DNA from 2 places in the Aurantivibrio plasticivorans genome. Region 2 is predicted to be linked to the other one. Evidence: predicted binding sites of a transcription regulator. Region 2 holds the regulator's gene; the other holds the start of a gene.

Region 1 (5,347 bases), 870 kb from region 2:
AGAGAGAAACGTACCGTACCGTGCGCTGCTGTATAGGGAATTCCCATTGCTTTCATTACGTGTGAGGGTTCGAGTGAGCCTGAAGTACAGGCAGAACCACTTGAAGCAGCGATACCCATTTTGTTCATCAGCAACAAGATGGCTTCACCTTCGATGTACTCAAACGCAATGTTTGCTGTATTGGGTAATCGATTGTCGACATCACCCGTCGCAAACGAATTAGGAACTGCAGCGAGAATGCCTTCTTGCAAACGATCGCGCATGGCTTTAACCGCTGTGTTTTCGTGCTCCATGTTTTCTTGTGCAAGATCACACGCCACACCTAAACCGATAATACTCGTTACATTTTCAGTACCCGCACGACGACCACGCTCTTGGTGACCGCCTCGCAATAATGGGCGGAAACGTGTTCCACGTTTTAGATACAACACACCCACACCTTTCGGCGCATGTAACTTGTGGCCGGATAAAGACAACATATGGATTTTGGTGTCTTGTAGATTCATTGGAATTTTTCCAACCGCTTGCACCGCGTCGGTATGGAACATGACACCGGCTTTGTCAGCCATTTCTGCCATTTCGACTACTGGGAAAATGGTGCCGGTTTCATTGTTCGCCCACATCACGCTAACGACGGCCACTTTGTCGCTGAGCAATGCTTCGTACTTAGCAAGGTCAAGACGACCCTGTCCATCCACTTCTAATTTGTGGATGGTGTAGCCTTCAGTAGCCAAGTAGTCGCAAAGGTTTAATACAGCGGGATGTTCAACGGTGGTGGTAATAATTTCACGGCGCTCGGGCTGCGCTTTAAGTGCCGACATGATGGCCGTCGAATCCGACTCGGTACCGCATGAAGTAAAAACCACTTCAGAGTCGTGCTCTGCCCCTAATAAGTCTTGAACACTTTTGCGGGCTTTTTTTAATGCAAAGCCCACTTTGTTGCCAAAACTATGAAGTGATGAAGGATTGCCGAACTGCTCGGTAAAATAGGGCATCATCACTTCAACGACTTTGGGATCACATTGCGTTGTAGCATTGTTGTCGAGGTAGACGTCAGCAAGTCCTGGATTGCTCATTGCGCACCTCCCATTTGTACCGCAGCGGGTTTTTTCTCAACAGGGATGACTTTGACAAACTCACCCAAGGCTTCGATTAATTTCTGTTGTATACCACCGACTGTCATCGCGGCCATTTGGCAACCGCTACACGCACCAACCAAATTCACATAAATATTTTTACCTTCAACATCCATCAACTCGACATCACCACCGTCGGCGCGTAATGCAGGTCGGATATCGTCAAGCACTTGCTCGATTTTTTTGATACGCGCGTATAAACCCGCACCCGGTGCAGCCTCGGCTGGCGCCGATGATCTCGTATCAATACTGACTAGCGGTTGTTGTGGTGTAGAGGTAGGCGCGGCAGCGGCAATACTCACTCCCGCTGGCGCGAAGGTTTCACCGCGCGCCTTCAATTCATCTTCAAGAATGTACTCAATACTTTCGTGACAGGAAGAACAACCGCCACCAGCTTTAGTAAAGTTAGTCACATCCGCTACAGTGCTGAGATTATTGGCTTTGATCGTATCGCGAATCATCACCTCATCGATGGCAAAACATTTACACACCAAAGCACCTTCTTCGTGATCATCCACCCACTCTTCACCTCGGTAGTCCGCCACTGCGGCTTGTAGTGCTTCCCGGCCCATGACCGAGCAATGCATTTTTTCGGGTGGTAGGCCATCGAGAAAATCAGCAATGTCTTGGTTGCTGATTTCGAGTGCTTCATCGAGCGTTTTACCTTTTACCATTTCGGTAAGCGCCGATGACGACGCAATGGCAGAACCGCAACCAAATGTCTGGAAGCCTGCATCGAGAATAATTTCTGTCTCAGGTTCCACTTTGAGTGAAAGGCGAAGTGCATCACCACAGCTAATTGAGCCTACGTCGCCGACGGCGTTTGAATCCGCAAGCGCTCCGGCATTTTTGGGGTTATAAAAATGTTCTTTAACTTTTTCTGAGTAATCCCACATGATTTCGGATCTCCTGCAAATGTTTGAGAATTAACCGGGTCGGCCCACCGGTAATGAAAGATAATTCAACGCTTACGCACTAAAAGATTTTCCACAGCCACAACTGTTGCTGGCGTTGGGGTTTTCGAATTTGAAACCAGTGCCTTCGAGCCCGTCGAGAAAATCGACAGTGACTCCGTCCAACAAGGTTGCACTGTTGGCATCCACCAAGACTTTCACGCCTGTGAAGTCCAAGACCGAATCATCTTGCGCGACACTTTCTTCCAACTTCATACCGTATTGAAATCCTGAACAACCGCCGCCTTCGACTTGAATGCGTAAACCTGCAATCGATTTTTCAGAGGAATCAATGAATCGTTTTACGGCATTCACTGCACTGTCAGTTAATGTGAGCATCTTTGTCACTCCAATGTCTGCGTTTACATGTCTGCGTTTACATGTCTGTGTTTACATGTCTGTGTTTTAATGTCTGTGTTCAAGCGAAGCTTTAATTGAGCACAGAAATTTTATCTACAACAGAGAGATTGCAATCGATATGCCACAGGTTGTGGGATTTATTTATTGTTATAAAACAACAAGTTAAGGAGCGGTAAAGTTGCAAAACAGCGTGTCGGAAATGACACTCGACACGTTCTTTGTAGTACTTGCTACAAGGCAAGTAAGTGGTAGCGAACAGCCTCGTCAAAGAGGCGCGTTCCACCCCCTTCAGAGACCACAGCAGACAAGGCTTGTGGATCATTCACGCGCACACCCGCAAGGTAGTTGACACCCAAGCTAGACCAATCGGCTAGCCACGGCAAACTGGGGCCCAACAACACAACCGTTGCGTGCTGACTTAACGCCAATAACCTCGGGAGCGTTTTGTTGGCAATACTACTCGCGGTAATAAACACCCAATCACAGGTGGGCAGCACAAATTCCGCCGCCGACTCGGGTAAATCATCCGGCCCAGGTCGCTTTTCGATACAGGTAAAGTCAAATGATGAAGCGAATTGATCTAATCCAGGGTACCTGCCGATGATTGCCACCTTGGCATGCGTAAGCTGATCGGAAAAATGTTGGAAAACCGACAAATGGGGATCGCTACCACAATGAATTGATTGTGCACGAGACAATAATTCATTTTCACTGTGATTAATGATGGCATTACAGACAGCAACCCCGACGGTTGCAGCGCACCTGTCCCATTGAGTTACCCAGGGTATGATCTCTTCTACAGATCGACCGACTAAACTACCTGCCCAGGGCAAGGTTCTCGGTGGGTCCAACGGGCTAAAGCAGATACCGGTACTAGCATTGAGTTGATTATCGTGGCTAATATTTGAATCGCTACTAGCAATGCGCGCATAACTCCAGCTCAACCCCAACATAACTTGCTGGATCAACAACGGCGCTGAAGGTTCACGACCAGGAAAGTGATCCAGAGCTTCTCGAGCGCTGTCACATAAGCGTTGATAAAACTGCGCACTGTTCATCATGCACTAAGATCACGAAATTAAGTTAAAGCCGCTAAGTTTTGCAGTTCGGTTTTGATGGCCTCGGCACTGCCCCACGCCGTAATGGACTCAATAAACCAGCGCTTATCGGTTGGATGAGGAGCAACAATATCGAACTCTGCATACAATTGTCCGCTGTCATGAATCATGACATGACCTAATAAATCACCATTTGCAGAGCGCCATTCGGCGTATAGTGACTCGGCACCGTCATAAGGGTCTTTGCGCAACTCGCCATTCACCATCGGTTGAGCTAAGGCATCGGCTTTATTGTCGAACCCATATTTTTTCAACTGAGCAACCAGCGCTGCACAGATTTTTTCAATGGTAGGTTGATCCGACGCCAACCTCGCATTTAACTTTGAATCAGTTTCTTGAGATCCGACATCAACGGCTGGACTAGTCATGGACGATCACTCGTTACCAGACTTCGGCAGGGGCAATTTTTTCGGCAACCGGAGTACCGGCAACAAAATGCTGCTCAACAATGTTATCGACATCCTCCGGTTTCACTCCTGCATATAACACAGCGCCGGGGAACACCAGCAAGTTGGCACCCACACCGCAGGGCCCCAAACAAGCCGTCGGTACTAGTGATACTTTCTGCATTAAATTGCGTGACATAATGCTTTGCGACAATTGCGGCATAATCGCTTGCGCACCTTTTTCGGTACAACTACTGCGTGGGTGACCGGCAGGCCGCTGCTGCGCACAGACAAACACGTGATATTCAGGTTTAGGCATAGTGAATTCTCCCGATGGTTGCTAATTACCTAGCCAAAATTACCCGGCTGTAGTTACCCAGCCAAGGCTTCGTGGGTGTGGCATTTCTTCGGGCACACCCGTGCGCAAGAAACACATCCGATGCAATCCATGGCATTCTTAATAGTCATCACCATCATTTCATCGTCGTCATCATAAAAGTCATCGTCATCATCGACGACGTCGGTTCGCTCTGTTAACTCAAACACATCGCGCGGGCAGACTTTGTAGCAACGCCCGCAGCCAATACAGGTTTCTGCGTTGAGCGCTGTGACGAATTCAGGAACCCAATCCTCACCACCACGGGTGCGACCTACTATCACATCTGACATGTTGTACTCCTCTGTCAACACGCGGCTTTCGTTACGAACTTAAGTTACGAACGTGTGTTACCAACTAATGTTACGCACTCACCGCATCAAATTCGGCTTTCTTTTTGACCCACTCTTCACAGGCCGCCACGGTTTGTTCAGCCAATGGCGTTAATTGATTGAAATCACTTAACAAACGATCTTCAACCAGGTCATGAACCTGTGATGCAAATTCCATCGCAACACGCTTTTTGCTGCTTACTTCCTTTTTTAGCGCTTTTAATTCTTCATCTGTCATAACGACCTCTCTCTTACAATTCAGCAACTTCTCGGTACTTGGTAACAATTTCCACAGCGGAGCCAATATTTTTTTCCAAATCTTTGACTAGCGCCTCTAATGAATCAAAACCAAAACGATGCACATCGCGTAAGGTTTTGTTCAAAACAACTAATCGACCCACAGTGATTAATGCCTTACCAAATCCTTCGTGGGTTAAGTTAATCAACGGCACGGCCATCAATTCCACTTCACGCTCAATACCAGCAGCGACCGCATTGTAGTAAGCTTTCAAACGGCTAATCGTTACTTCGTCAGGGTCGCCAACGACCGGGATTTCACGTCGACGCTCTTTAGTGAGCACGATAGGGTCAAGTACACGATAATCTTCCCACGTGTCATAAGTGCCATAACTATCCAGCGCACGAAGCTGGGTAACAATTTGCCGTACCATCAAGTTTTCCATTAA
Region 2 (5,347 bases):
ATCGTTAAATACTTCGGTGGCACATTTGAATAAAGATTCATCGCTATTGGCCCGCCTGATGATATTAAGATTAGACGGATTACTAAACGCTTGCGCTAGTAGAGACAGGGTTTGCAGGTGCTGATTCTCCGCTTCGTCGGGCACCAGCAACGCAAACACGATATCTACTGGGGAATCATCAATTGCTTCAAATTCAATCGCCGTATCGAGAGTGAATAAGACGCCCACGGCATTGGCTAAGTTTTTGACCCGACAATGCGGTATTGCAATACCTTGCCCAATACCAGTAGAGCCTAGTCTCTCTCGATTCACTAGTTCTCTGAATAATTCATCCGACGAGAGTGCCGGGTAGTCTTCTGCGATTTTTTTTGCTGTTTCTTCCAAAACCCGCTTCTTGCTGCCACCAGCAATGTGGCAACAAGTGCGAGAGGGGGAGAGTATCTTGCTAATGTCCATAGGTTGGTTAACTGCTCGCGAGACGACTAGCGATGGCTACGTTGCTTTTCTTTGTGCTTAATGAGCTGTCGGTCAAGCTTGTCTGACAGAAGATCGATCGCAGCGTATAAATCTTCATTGCTAGAATCCGCAAAAAAATCTTTACCGCTAACGTGTACAGTGGCTTCTGCTTTTTGCTCCAGCTTGTCGACTGACAAGATAACGTTAACCGACGTAATCTGGTCGCTGTGTCGGTTGAGTTTGTCGAGTTTGTTGGCGACATAATCTTTAATGGAGTCGGTGAGATCGAGGTGATGGCCACTGATGTTTAATTGCATAGTGCAGCTCCTAATTGTGTAGGGGAACTCTGTCCGTTATATGACAATAATTGATTGTTTTGCGGGTCACATTACATACTTGGGGCGTTGACTCCTGTTGGATATAAGCCTCTTTGCCTAAGTAGGCGCTATGACTGTAGCGGAAGTAAGGTCGCGACAAATGTGTCGAGTTAATCGCTGGATACTTTTCACACAAGCCGTTTGCGTTCGTTAGAAGCGGGAATGTTTAGAGACTCCCGATACTTGGCTATAGTGCGTCTTGCTACTTGAATACCTTGCTCGGCCAATAGTTCGGCAATTTTACTATCACTGAGTGGTTTTTTCGGATTTTCCGCAACAACCAGTTTCTTAATTATAGCGCGGATAGCGGTAGATGAGCATTCTCCGCCGCTGTCGGTACTGACATGACTAGAGAAAAAATATTTTAGCTCAAATATCCCCTGTGGCGTGTGCATATACTTTTGCGTTGTCACACGGGAAATAGTGGATTCATGCATCCCCACCGCCTCAGCAACGTCGTGAAGAACTAGTGGCTTCATCGCCTCTGGACCATAGTCTAAGAAACCGCGTTGCTTTTCTACGATACAGGTGGCAACTTTTAACAAGGTTTCGTTACGGCTATGCAAACTTTTTAGAAACCATCGCGCTTCCTGCAAATTATCTCTCAAGAAGGTGTTGTCACTACTATTGTCGGCTCGCTTAATCAATGCAGAATAGGCTGGGTTGATACGCAGCTTAGGTGCGATATCAGGATTTAGCTTCACTGCCCACCGGTCGTCCTCTTTACTGACGAATACATCCGGTACGACATATTCGGTTTCCCCAGCGTTAATTTGTTCACCTGGGCGAGGGTTTAAGCTTTGAATTAATAAAATCGTATCGCGTAGTTCCGCTTCTTTGAGCTTTGTTTTACGCATTAATTGTTTGTAATCTCGACTACCGAGCAATGCTAGGTGGTCTTTGACGACGACGAAGGCGTCTTTTAAATAAGGTGTATCTTCAGCGAACTGTTTCAGCTGGATGAGTAGGGACTCTTGGAGGTCGTGAGCACAAACACCGGGTGGGTCAAATTGTTGCAGTCGATGTAAAACGGCATTGACTTCATCTTCTTCGAGTTCTTCCAGGCTATCTTCGATACCGTGAAATATCTCATTGGTGGTTTGAGAAAGGAAACCAGACGGCTCAACAGCATCAAGAATTGACATGGCGATGACGCGGTCTCGATCAGACATTGGCGTCAAATTAAGCTGCCACATTAGGTGATCGTATAGAGACTCTGTGACAGTACGCCGGGAGTCGTAATCGTAGTCTTCGTCTTCAGGGCCACTAGCGACAGGGCCTGTTGACGGTTGGTAGATATCGTCCCAACTGGTATCGACTGGAAGTTCATTGGGGATTTCATTATTCCAGTCTGACTCAGGGTAATCTTGCGAGTCATCACTTGAATTGGGTGCGCTATTCTCGAAATTATCGTTGTTATAAAGGTCTTGAGGGTCATTGGCGGAGTCGCCATCGGATGTACTGGTTGCTTCGCTGGTATTCTCCGAATTTGAATCAGTATCACCGCTGCCTCCATCCGAACCTGAATCATCTTCAGATATCTCCAACATTGGATTGGAATCTAGCGCATCTTGGATCTCTTGCTGTAAATCCAAGGTGGACAGTTGCAGAAGCTTAATTGCTTGCTGCAATTGCGGTGTCATTGTGAGCTGTTGGCCCAGCTTAAGTTGAAGCGATTGTTTCATAGATGACGGCGACTGCGTTGCACTTTAACTTGCCAAGCACAACTTCGGTTTGATAGTGCGAGCGTTGACAAGATCTTGTTGCTCAACCGTGAGACTTGGCTTTCCCTTAATTTACATCAGCTAAATTGTCTAGAAAGGATGTGCCAATTTGGAACCCCTGACTAAGTGTAGACAGGCTACCGCGACGCGGCAATCTTGACAAGCAATGTTTATGCCTGTGGTCAAAAAATCGCTTATTTAATGAAAATTGGTTTGTAAAAAACGCGGTTAATAGCGAATTAGACGTTGACTTGAGGCGTGTCGATAGGCCTATAGACGAAAATGTTCGCCCAGATAAACTTTGCGAACTTTCTGGTTGTTCAGAACTTGTTCGGGGCTACCCGACTCGATGATATGACCTTCACTAACAATGAAAGCGCGCTCGCAAATATCGAGCGTTTCTCTTACATTGTGATCGGTAATGAGCACGCCGATACCGCGTTCTTTTAGGTGAGTGATGATGCCTTTGATGTCGTTAACGGATATTGGGTCAACGCCCGCGAAGGGTTCGTCCAACAAAATAAAGGCAGGATCAGTGGCTAACGCTCGCGCAATTTCCACTCGACGGCGTTCGCCGCCTGATAACGCCATGCCTAGGCTGTCGCGTAAGTGGGTGATATTGAACTCGACTAACAATTCCTCCATTTTGTGGAGGCGCTGTTTACGATTGAGTTGGGGGCGCGTCTCGAGAATACTGAGAATATTGTCAGCGACCGATAACTTGCGAAAAACCGAAGCCTCTTGAGGTAAATAGCCTATGCCCGCTTTAGCGCGATCATGCATAGCAAATTGAGTAATATTGAGGTCGTCGATGAAGATCTCGCCACGCAAAGGTTTAATCAGGCCTGCGATCATATAAAAACAGGTTGTTTTCCCTGCACCGTTTGGGCCGAGTAAGCCGACTACCTCTCGAGCAGATACAGACACCGAAACATCTGAAACCACATCTCTCCCTTTATAGCGCTTAGCAAGGTTTTCGGCACGAAGAGTGGACATTGGCTACTCCGCTTTATTGTTAGATGGCGGTTGTTCGTCACTCGCGCCACGGTTGCGCGGAGGGCTAACCAGTTTGATAGTGTCGTCGCCGGCTTCTGCTTCTACCAGGGAGCTACTGACATCGTAGAACAGCTTGGCTGCGGTGATGGTTGTACCGCTTTGCTCAAATACAGCGTTACCTGAAATTAAAACTTGCTCGCTGCCCACTCGGTACTCAATGTGGTTACCCTTAACCGTTATTACGCCTTGATCGCTTGATGGCTGCTGTTGCAGTGTGGCAGGTTCGCCAATGGCAATAATTTTGTTGGGGTTATTGATGTTGCCGTGCGCGGTCAATTCGTCTGACATGATTTTCAGTGAGCCCTGAGTGACGACGACGTTCTTAGAATAAGTGGCGACCTCATTCGCAGTATCAATGCGCATACGGCCTTGCATTTCGATATCAATCTCTTGGTCTTTATCTGTTGGTAGCGCCAGCACTGGCTGGGCGATGAGCCAAAGGCTCAGTGCCATAAATGTTTGATGAAGACGGCACATTAGGTCAATCCTTACTCAGTTTCGGGTGACTGTGATGGGGTCACAGCCTCGTTTGGTTGGCCTGGCATGGTGGGCGTTGATTGTAACAGTTCACCGTGTGTTGGTGGCTCATGCTTCCCCTTAACCTTGGATAAGAGCGTGAACACTTGTTGTTTGAAATCAACTTCCATTCCTAGGCCACTGTAAACGGCTCTGGGGTAGCGGATGATAACAGTTTTATCCGATTCGGCTAATTGGCGATTTGGAAAAAGCGATATGCTCGGTGCGGTAATACGAGTTTCACCGTCTTCCAGAGATTGCCACGCGTTGACATTGGTACTTAGCTCAAGCTTTTCGCCGTTTTCAGTGGCCCTACCTTGCTCAGCGCTCAAGTGCCATGGAGTGGCATCGGCCTTATAAAAATAAAATCGCGGATTTTGAATGGCAGTGAAATCTTTCGGGCTAGGTTTATTGAGGTTTGCTTGGAAATGTTGAGCTTCGCTGGCCTCGAATTTGTGAGCGAGTTTGCCGCTATCATCAAATTGCAGTGTTTCGATCCCACTTATAAAAAACGTCGGGAATTGCTGCGCTTTTTCGCTACTCGCTAGTGGGGTTGGCAGCTTTTTGGGTGTGTATTCGACGACGAATACGACAAAAGCAATTGATATAAAGAGCGCAACCGGGATCCAATTTTTTTTCATAGCAAGCTGTTTATTTTGTGGTCGCTAAGTTATTGGAGGAACTTGTTGAGTGCATCTTCATAGGTTCCTTGCGCTTTCATAATGATGTCGCAAGCTTCTCGCACCGCGCCGTCACCACCTCGGTATTGGCTCTGCCAATCAACGCGTTGTTTAATTTCTTCATGGGCATTAGTGACCGTAAAACTCAAGCCGACCGCTTGCATAGCAATCAAATCCGGATAGTCGTCACCCATAAAGGCGATGTTGTCTAAAGCGATGTTGGCTTCTTGTGCGATTTTTGTGACCGATTCGCGCTTGTTTTTGGATCCCTGGATGACAAAAGCAATGTCTAAGTCCCTAGCGCGACGCGCAACTAATTCGCTCTTGCGACCGGTCACTATGCCTACTTTGACTCCGCTGTCTTGTAGTAGGCGAATGCCTTGGCCGTCTAGAATATTAAACGCTTTGAGCTCTTCGCCTTGGTTGCCGAAATACAGTTTGCCATCGGTAAGAATGCCATCGACGTCCAGAAGCAGCAATTTGATTTGTCGTAGTTTTTCAGTTGTTTGAGCAGGTAGTGCAGAAGAATTCATAGGTC

What was found. The regulator sigma-54, encoded in region 2, starts transcription at its own class of promoters, with help from an activator protein. The targets are predictions, from matches to a motif close to TGGCACANNNNTTGCNNT.
Region 1: a site for sigma-54 is predicted at 2,556-2,573, ahead of ACZ5NB_RS16155 (HesB/IscA family protein). Genes of this name have one in related genera too.

Annotation. Positions count from the first base shown of each region.
Region 1 is NZ_AP036020.1:3,635,722-3,641,068, forward strand. Features, by position in the region: gene nifS (cysteine desulfurase NifS) at 1-1,076, opposite strand, end outside; gene nifU (Fe-S cluster assembly protein NifU) at 1,073-2,032, opposite strand; gene ACZ5NB_RS16155 (HesB/IscA family protein) at 2,105-2,428, opposite strand; gene ACZ5NB_RS16160 (Rossmann-like domain-containing protein) at 2,680-3,510, opposite strand; gene ACZ5NB_RS16165 (hypothetical protein) at 3,528-3,935, opposite strand; gene ACZ5NB_RS16170 ((2Fe-2S) ferredoxin domain-containing protein) at 3,949-4,272, opposite strand; gene fdxB (ferredoxin III, nif-specific) at 4,326-4,622, opposite strand; gene ACZ5NB_RS16180 (CCE_0567 family metalloprotein) at 4,693-4,899, opposite strand; gene ACZ5NB_RS16185 (NifX-associated nitrogen fixation protein) at 4,913-5,347, opposite strand, start outside.
Region 2 is NZ_AP036020.1:2,763,220-2,768,566, reverse strand. Features, by position in the region: gene ACZ5NB_RS12440 (PTS sugar transporter subunit IIA) at 1-456, opposite strand, end outside; gene hpf (ribosome hibernation-promoting factor, HPF/YfiA family) at 483-773, opposite strand; gene ACZ5NB_RS12430 (RNA polymerase factor sigma-54) at 962-2,518, opposite strand; gene lptB (LPS export ABC transporter ATP-binding protein) at 2,828-3,553, opposite strand; gene lptA (lipopolysaccharide transport periplasmic protein LptA) at 3,557-4,090, opposite strand; gene lptC (LPS export ABC transporter periplasmic protein LptC) at 4,102-4,770, opposite strand; gene ACZ5NB_RS12410 (KdsC family phosphatase) at 4,800-5,342, opposite strand; gene ACZ5NB_RS12405 (KpsF/GutQ family sugar-phosphate isomerase) at 5,346-5,347, opposite strand, start outside.